Regions from separate parts of the Variovorax sp. PEI5 genome, predicted to be linked through region 2. Evidence: riboswitches for the same ligand, from Rfam matches in the RefSeq annotation. Region 2 holds a riboswitch; the other holds the start of a gene.
The links. Region 2 has a riboswitch for glycine ahead of gcvT (glycine cleavage system aminomethyltransferase GcvT). Riboswitches for the same ligand answer to the same signal wherever they lie in the genome.
Positions count from the first base shown of each region.

Region 1 (4,405 bases), 750 kb from region 2:
GAGAAGGCGACCTCCTCGGTCAGCGAGGAGCCGCCGAGCTGCGACAGCGCGTCGACCGTGAGCAGATGGTCCTCGCCCAGGCGCGGAGCCCAGTCCGGGAAGCGTTCGCGCAGGCGTTCGCGCACGACGGTGCGCGCGTCGAGCTCGACGCGGTGGCGCTGGCCATAGTCGAAGCCGAGCGTCTCGACGCGTTCGTACTTGGACAGTGCCTCGGCCAGACAGGTCGTCGAGTCCTGGCCGCCGGAGAAGAGGACGAGGGCGGTGGTGTGCATGAGGATGGGGGCCGCTCGAAGACGGCCGGAACGAGGGATGGAGATCGGGATGGCGAAGGCGCGCGGCACTCGCGGCTCGCGCGGCCGGACCGGCGATTTTCGCCCGCCCGCGTCCGGCCCGCCACGCCCTCCCGCGACCCGTCAGTGGGCCGCCGCCGCGCCCAGCCGGGCGCGGGTCTCGCCACGGCCCTGCGGCTGGCCGCAGAACGCGAAGTCGACCTCCGGCCGGCGCCCGGAGATCAGGTCGGCCAGGGCCCGACCCGAGCCGCAGCCGTGGGTCCAGCCGAGCGTGCCGTGGCCGGTGTTCAGGTAGAGCCCGGCCACCCTGCTCGGCCCGATGTAGGGCACGTTGCCCGGCGTCGCCGGACGCAGGCCGGCCCAGTAGGTGGCCAGCTCCGGGCGGCTCATGCCCGGGAACACGTCGAGCGCGCGCCGCACGATGGCCTCGCAGCGCACCGGATTGAGCGCGAGGTCGTAGCCGTTGAGCTCGGCCGTGCCGGCGATGCGCAGGCGGTCGCCGAACCGCGAGTAGACGAGCTTGTACTCGTCGTCGGTCAGGCTCACCGTGGGAGCGCGGCTGGCGTCGAGCACCGGCAGCGTGGCGGAATAGCCCTTGGCCGGATAGATGTCGAGCGACACGCCGGCGCCCCGCGCGAGTCCGGCGCTGAAGCTGCCCAGGGCCAGCACATAGGCATCGGCGGCCAGCACCTCGTAGCCACCGGTCTCGCTCGCGATCTCCACGCCGGTCATGGCGCCGCCCTCGGTGCGCAGGCGCTGCACGCGCACGCCGTAGCGGAAGCTCACGCCGCGCTCGGCGGCCTTCTGCGCGAGACCGGTGGTGAACTTGTGGACGTCGCCCGATTCGTCGGCGCTGGTGTAGGTGGCGCCGGCCAGGCGGGGCCGGATTGCCGCCATCGCGGGGTCCAGGCGCACCACCTCGTCGGCGTCGATGACCTGGCGTTCGCAGCCGAGTTCGCGCATGACGCGCGCCGGCTCCAGGGCCAGGTCGAACTCCTCCGGGCTGGTGTAGAAGTGCAGGATGCCCTTGCTCAGATGGTCGTAGGCGATGCCGGTCTCGCGGCGCAGCTGCTGCAGGCTCTCGCGGCTGTAGGTGCCCAGGTTGAGCAGCTGGATCATGTTGCGCGTCGAGCGCCGGGCGCCGCACTCGGCCAGGAACTTGAGGCCCCAGCGCCATTGCGCCGGATCGGCGCGCAGGCGGAACAGCAGCGGCGCGTCCTCGCGCCCGAGCCATTTCAGCAGCTTGAACGGGGCCGAGGGATTGGCCCAGGGTTCGGCGTGGCTGACGGAGATCTGTCCGCCGTTGCCGAAGCTGGTCTCGCGCGCGGCGCCGGCGTTGCGCTCCAGCACGGTGACTTCATGGCCGGCCTGGCTCAGGTACCAGGCGGTGGCGGTACCGATCACGCCGGCACCCATCACGATCACTTTCATCATCGACTCCAATGCAAAAACAGGACGAAAAGAAACGAGGAAGGGCCGACGACCTGTTGGCTAGGTCGTCGGCCCCACTGTCCTTTTGCCTGAGAGATTCGCCGGCATCGCCACGTGTGGGGCGATGCCGGGTTGCACCTTCGGCGGCTGCTGGCGCCTCGCTCTCGCGGGATGCTGCGGCACTCTCCAGTTTGATGATGTGTCCAGTACGGGACCTGAGCGTTTCGGGGTTGCGCCTTCGGTAGGGCGGCCCGGGGCCGCCGCTTCTCCTGGAGCGCCGATTATGCCGAGCGGCGTCGGATCGTCCAACCCCGCATCGCCACCGGGGTCAGAGGAAGCGCTCGAGCAGCTTGCGCGAGGCGCGGTCGAGCGCCTTCGGATCGGGCACCCGGAACTGCAGGCCCTGGGCGCTGGCGATCAGCAACGCGCCGCCTTCGAGCCGACGGATGTCCTCCTCGGCCTTGAGCACGAAGCGCGTGTCGCCCCGGTCGGTGCTCACGGTCCAGGTGCTGGGCACGCCGAAGCTGGAGACGGCGTGCAGCCGCGTCAGCGTCGGCGCGAAATCGCGCGCGGCGAGATCGGCCTCGAGCAGTTCGCGCAGGGCCGGCGGCAGCCGGTCGATGCGGTCGATCCAGGCCCGCTCCCGGCCATCGGCGCCGACCAGCGACAGGCCGGTCTCGGGCCCGGTGAGGGGAAAGGCGCGCACCGGCACGATGCCTTCGTGGCGCACGCCCTCGGCGTCGATGAGGATGATGCGACCGAAGGGGTCGCGTTCGAGTCGGAAGTTCATACATCTCCGGAGGGGTGCGCCGCATGCGTGCCGAGGGCCACCGCCACGGCCACGCGCTCCTCGGTCGCGCGGTCGGTGCGCTTCTCGCTCTCGGCCTGGCGCAGCTGGGCCTGGTAGAGCCGCCAGTAGGCGCCCTTCTGCTCCATCAGCATGTCGTGCGGACCGACCTCCACGATCTGGCCGCGGTCCATCACCACCAGCCGGTCGGCCTTGCGCAGGGTCGAGAGGCGGTGCGCGATGGCGATGGTGGTGCGGCCCTGCACCAGGTTGTCGAGCGCCTTCTGGATCTCCTTCTCGGTCTCGGTGTCGACCGCCGAGGTGGCCTCGTCGAGGATCAGGATGCGCGGGTCGATGAGCAGCGCGCGGGCGATGCTGATGCGCTGGCGCTCGCCGCCCGACAGGCCCTGGCCGCGCTCGCCGACGAGCGAGTCGTAGCCATGCGGCAGGCGCAGGATGAAGTCGTGCGCGTGGGCCGCGCGCGCCGCCGCGACGATCTCCTCGCGCGTGGCCTCGGGCCGGCCATAGGCGATGTTCTGGGCGATGGTGCCGAAGAACAGGAACGGCTCCTGCAGCACCAGCCCGACGTGGCGCCGGTAGTCGGCGACGGCGAAGCGCCGGATGTCGGTGCCGTCGACCAGCAGCGCGCCGTCGGTGACGTCGTAGAAGCGGCAGATCAGGTTGACCAGGGTGCTCTTGCCCGAGCCGCTGTGGCCGACCAGGCCGATCATCTCGCCCGGCTCGATGGTCAGGTCGAGGTTGCGGATCACCGAGCGCGAGCCGTAGCGAAAGCCCATGCCCTTCATCTGGATGCGTCCCTGCACCTTCTGCAGCGGCACCGGATGGGCGGGCTCGGGCACGTTGCTCACGTGGTCGAGGATGTCGAAGATGCGCTTGGCGCCAGCGGCCGCCTTCTGCGTCACCGAGACGATGCGGCTCATCGAATCCAGCCGCGTGTAGAAGCGGCCGATGTAGGCGATGAAGGCGGTGAGCACGCCCACCGTGATGCGACCGCGCGCCACCTGCCAGATGCCGAAGGCCCAGACCACCAGCAGGCCGATCTCGGTCAGCAGCGAGACGCTCGGCGTGAACAGCGACCACATGCGGTTGAGCCGGTCGTTGACCTGCAGGTTGTAGCGGTTGGCCTCGCGGAAGCGGTCGGCCTCGCGCTTCTCCTGGGCGAAGGCCTTGACCACGCGGATGCCGGGGATGGTGTCGGCCAGCACGTTGGTGACCTCGCTCCAGACGCGGTCGATCTTCTCGAAACCGGTGCGCAGGCGATCGCGCACGAAGTGGATCATCCAGGCGATGAAGGGCAGCGGCACCAGCGTGACGACCGCCAGCAGCGGGTTGATCGACACCAGGATGGCGGCGGTCATGACGATCATCAGCACGTCGGTCAGGAAATCGAGCGCGTGCAGCGACAGGAAGACGTTGATGCGGTCGGTCTCCGAGCCGATGCGCGCCATCAGGTCGCCGGTGCGCTTGCCGCCGAAGTAGTCGAGCGGCAGCGTCAGCAGGTGCTCGTAGGTGGTGGTGCGCAGGTCGGCGCCGATACGCTCGGACACCAGCGCCAGCAGGTAGGTGCGGGCCCAGCCCAGGGCCCATCCGGCCAGCGCCGCCGCCAGCAGCGCCGACAGGAACAGCGCCACCTTCTCGAAGGCGATCTGCTGCCCGTTCTGGAACGGGATCAGGATGTCGTCCATCAGCGGGATCGTCAGGTAGGGCGGCACCAGCGTCGCGGCGGTCGAGGCCAGCGTCAGCAGGAAGCCGCCGATGAGCTGCTTGCGGTAGGGCCTGGCGAAGCGCCCGAGCCGCAGGAGCACCCAGGTCGAGGGCGGCGTGGCAGGCTGGCGCGAGGCCGGCAGCGTGTCCTCGTCGTCCGTCGCGCCCGACC
Region 1 is NZ_CM155257.1:3,268,561-3,272,965, reverse strand. It holds gene queC (7-cyano-7-deazaguanine synthase QueC) at 1-272, opposite strand, end outside; gene AC1MLT_RS14960 (D-amino acid dehydrogenase) at 414-1,721, opposite strand; glycine riboswitch at 1,789-1,921, opposite strand; gene AC1MLT_RS14955 (cyanophycin metabolism-associated DUF1854 family protein) at 2,050-2,511, opposite strand; gene AC1MLT_RS14950 (cyanophycin metabolism-associated ABC transporter) at 2,508-4,405, opposite strand, start outside.
Region 1: it holds a riboswitch for glycine, as region 2 does, so the genes downstream of both, AC1MLT_RS14960 (D-amino acid dehydrogenase) here and gcvT (glycine cleavage system aminomethyltransferase GcvT) in region 2, are expected to answer to the same signal.

Region 2 (4,405 bases):
CCTCACCGCCAACCGCTGGGCGCTGATCCTGCTGCTGGCCGCCATGTCGGTCATCATCTTCGTCAACGTCGCGTTGCGCTACCTCACCAGCCATTCGCTCGAATGGGCCGAGGAGGTGTCGCGCCACATGATGATCTGGCTGACCTTCCTGGGCGCCGGGCCGGTGCTGCGCTATGGCGGCCACATCGCGGTGGAGAACCTGCAGGACGCGCTGCCCGCGCGTGGCGGCATGGCGCTGCGCGCCGTCGTCGCGGCCCTGCTGTTCGCCTTCTTCGGCTTCCTGGTCTGGTATGGCTGGCTGTACATGCAGCGCACCATGTTCCAGCTGACGGCGGTCACGCAGATCCCCTTCGCCTATGTCTACAGCGCCATGCTGATCGGCGGCTTGCTGCTGATCGTGCATTTCCTGTTCGTCGTGAAGAGCTACGTGCTGCGACGCGAATTCCGCTCCGACGCGCATTTCGACGCGACCGCGAGTGCCTCGCTGTGACGGGGGGTCGCCATGGACGCTAGCGTCGTCCTGATCGTCTCGGCCTGCCTGTTCCTCGCCATCGGGGTGCCGGTGGCGTTCGCGCTGGGCATGGCCACGGCCGCCACGCTGATCCTGGCGGAGAGCTATCCGCTGATCGTGCTGCTCAAGGAGACCTTCACCGGCATCGACAGCTTCCCGCTGATGGCGGTGCCGTTCTTCATCCTGGCAGCCGAGCTGATGAGCGGCGGCTCGCTGACCGAGGTGCTGCTGCGCTTCGCCGGCCAGTTCGTCGGCCACAAGCGCGGCGGCCTGGGCTACACCAACGTGGTGTCGCTGACCTTCTTCTCGGGCATCTCCGGCTCGGCGCTGGCCGACGCGGCCGGGCCCGGCTCGATGCTCATCAAGATGATGAGCAAGGCCGGCTACGACCGTTCCTACGCCGCCGCGCTGACCGCCTCGACCGCCATCGTCGGGCCGATCATCCCGCCCTCGATCATCATGATCATCTACGCGCTGCAGGACGAGACGGTCTCGGTCGGCTCGCTGTTCGTGGCCGGCATCCTGCCGGGCATCCTGATCGCGGTGGCGATGTGCGCGGTCAACTTCCACGTCTCGAAGAAGCGCAACTACCGGGGCGACGGCCGGCTGCCGCCCTTGCGCGAGATCCTGGTGACGAGCTGGAAGGCGCTGCCGGCGATCCTGCTGCCGGTGGTGATCCTCGGGGGCATGCGCGCGGGCTGGTTCACGCCGACCGAGGCCTCGGTGGTGGCGGTGTTCTACGCCCTGCTGTGCGGCAAGTTCGTCTACCGCACGCTCGAATGGAAGGCGCTGCCCAACATCCTGGAACGCTCGGCGCTGCTGTCGGCCTCGGTGCTGATCATCATCGGGCTGTCGGCCTCCTTCGCCTGGGTGCTGACCATCGAAGGCATCCCGCAGCAGATGGCGGAGTGGCTGATCTCCATGAACCTCTCGCCGTGGATGTTCCTGATCATCGTCAACGTCTTCCTGCTGCTGTTCGGCATCTTCATCGAGCCGCTGCCGGGGGTGATGGTGCTGGCGCCGATCCTGGCGCCGGTGGCGATCAAGCTGGGCGTGGATCCGGTGCACTTCGCCATGATCGTGATCTTCAACCTCACGCTGGGCATGATCACACCGCCGGTGGGCGGACTGCTGTTCGTCACCTGCAACGTGTCGAAGGTGCCGATGTCGCAGCTCGTGCGCGAACTCGTGCCCTTCCTGTGGGCGCACGGGGTGGTGCTGGTGCTGCTGACCTTCGTGCCGGCGCTCAGCACCTGGCTGCCGCGCGCGCTCGGTTTCAAGTAGCGACACTCCCGCGTCCGGCGGGCGCGGGATCCTCCACTACACTCGTCCGGGTCAGGAGAGCGTCTTCCCCCCGGGAAGGCCGCCGAAGGCGCAGGATCAGTTCCGAACGCTCAGGTACCCAGGACTGACGAGGCGCCCGTCGACCGGGCGTTTCCTTGCTGGAGAGAGACCGGTACGCGCCGCAGGGCGACGAAGCCGGTCCACCGAAGGAGCAACCCCCGAGCCGGTGTCCGGGCGGGGCGAATCTCTCAGGTAGAGCGGACAGCAGGGGTGGCCCACGGCTTGCGAGCCGTGGAATTCGATCCGCCCCTCGTGTGCACCGGAGAGCACCCATGACCGCCACTGCCCCCGCCCCCGCCCCCGCTTCCATCGAGCCGCAGCCGTTGCGGACCACGCCGCTGCACGACCTGCACGTCGCCCTCGGCGCCCGCATGGTGCCCTTCGCCGGCTACTCGATGCCGGTGCAGTACCCGGCCGGCCTGGTCGCCGAGCACCGCCACACCCGGGCCGCCGCCGGCCTGTTCGACATCTCCCACATGGGCCAGCTGCGCCTCGTCGGACCCGATGCCGCCGCCGCCTTCGAGACCCTGATGCCGGTCGACGTGATCGGCCTGGCGCCCGGCCGGCAGCGCTATGGCCTGCTGCTCGACGACGATGGCGGCATCCTCGATGACCTGATGTTCTTCAACGAAGGCGGCGGCTCGCTCTTCGTCATCGTCAACGGCGCCTGCAAGGCGGCCGACCTGGCCCATCTCCAGGCACGCATCGGCGCGCGCTGCGAGGTCCAGCCCCTGCCCGACCACGCCCTGCTCGCGCTGCAGGGCCCGCAGGCGGCGGTCGTGCTGGAGCGGCTGTCGCCGGGCAGCGGGCGCTTCGTCTTCATGACCGGCGGCGCGGTGCGCATCGGCGCGGGCGACGCCGCCATCGGCGCCTTCGTCACGCGCAGCGGCTACACCGGCGAGGACGGCTTCGAGATCTCGGTGCGCGCGGCCGATGCCGAGCCGCTGGCCCGCCTGCTGCTGGCGCAGCCCGAGGTGCTGCCGATCGGCCTGGGCGCGCGCAATTCGCTGCGCCTGGAGGCCGGCCTGTGCCTGCACGGCCACGACATCGACCGCACCACGACGCCCGTCGAGGCCGCGCTCGGCTGGGCCATGCAGAAGGTGCGGCGCACCGGCGGCGAGCGCGCCGGTGGCTTTCCCGGCGCCGAGCGGGTGCTGGCGCAGCTCGACGCGGCCGCCGCCGGTGCCGCGTCCGGACGCCGGCGCGTCGGCCTGGTCGCGCTCGAGCGCATCCCGGTGCGCGACGGCACGCCGCTCGAATCGGTCGATGGCCAGCCGGTCGGCCAGGTCACCAGCGGCCTGCTGGCACCCACCGTCGACCGGCCGATCGCGATGGGCTACGTGCCCGTGGCGCTGGCCGCGCCGGGCACCCGCCTGCAGGCGCGCGTGCGCGGCAAGGCGGTGCCGATGGAGGTGGTGGCCCTGCCCTTCGTGCCGGCGCGCTATTTCCGCGGCTGATCCGTCGCCTCCACCGACGCCGGGCCCGACGCGCATCCCCTTTCCTTTCCTTTTCCTTTTCCTTTTCCTTTTCCATTCCACCTTCCCTTTCCCAGGAGCCTTCCCATGACCGTCAAGTTCACCAAAGACCACGAGTGGGTCGAGACCACCGGCGCCGATGCTGCCACCGTCGGCATCACGGTCCATGCCCAGGACGCGCTCGGCGACGTGGTGTTCGTCGACCTGCCCGAGGTCGGCAAGACCTATGCGCAGGGCGAGGTCGCCGGCGTCGTCGAGTCGGTCAAGGCCGCCGCCGATGTCTTCATGCCCGTCTCGGGCGAGATCATCGAGGTCAACGAGGCGCTGCGCGCCGATCCCGGACTGGCCAACAGCGATCCGCTGGGCACCGGCTGGTTCTTCAAGGTCAGGCTGTCCGATGCCGCGCAGGTCGAGGCCCTGCTCGACGCCGACGCCTACGACGCCTTCGCCGCCGAATGAGGCCCTCGGCGCCGACCCCGCAGCCCTCCACGTGACCGCCATGCCATCCAACGACTTCCTCCTGCCGGCCGATCTCGACACCGCCGGCGAATTCATCCCCCGGCACATCGGCATCGCGCCGGCCGACGAGGCGCGCATGCTGCCGGTCATCGGCTCGGCCACGCGCGCCGAACTCATCGACGGCATCGTGCCGGCGGCGATCCGCCGCACGCGGCCGATGGACCTGCCCCCGGCGGCGAGCGAGGCCGAGGCGCTGGCCGAGCTCAGGGCCATGGCGGCGCAGAACACGGTCGCGCGCAACTTCATCGGGCAGGGCTACTACGGCACCCACACGCCGGGCGTGATCCTGCGCAACATCCTGGAGAACCCGGCCTGGTACACGGCCTACACGCCCTACCAGGCCGAGATCTCGCAGGGCCGCATGGAGGCCCTGCTCAACTTCCAGACCATGGTGTGCGACCTCACGGGCATGGCGATCGCCAATGCCTCGATGCTCGACGAGGCCACCGCCGCGGCCGAGGCCATGACCCTGGCGCGCCGCAGCGTGAAGGCCAAGAGCGCCGTCTTCCTGGTCGCCGGCGACTGCCATCCGCAGACCATCGAGGTGCTGCGCACA
Region 2 is NZ_CM155257.1:453,172-457,576, reverse strand. It holds gene AC1MLT_RS02105 (TRAP transporter small permease) at 1-490, shown strand, start outside; gene AC1MLT_RS02100 (TRAP transporter large permease) at 503-1,795, shown strand; glycine riboswitch at 1,838-1,932, shown strand; glycine riboswitch at 1,944-2,070, shown strand; gene gcvT (glycine cleavage system aminomethyltransferase GcvT) at 2,128-3,312, shown strand; gene gcvH (glycine cleavage system protein GcvH) at 3,418-3,789, shown strand; gene gcvP (aminomethyl-transferring glycine dehydrogenase) at 3,830-4,405, shown strand, end outside.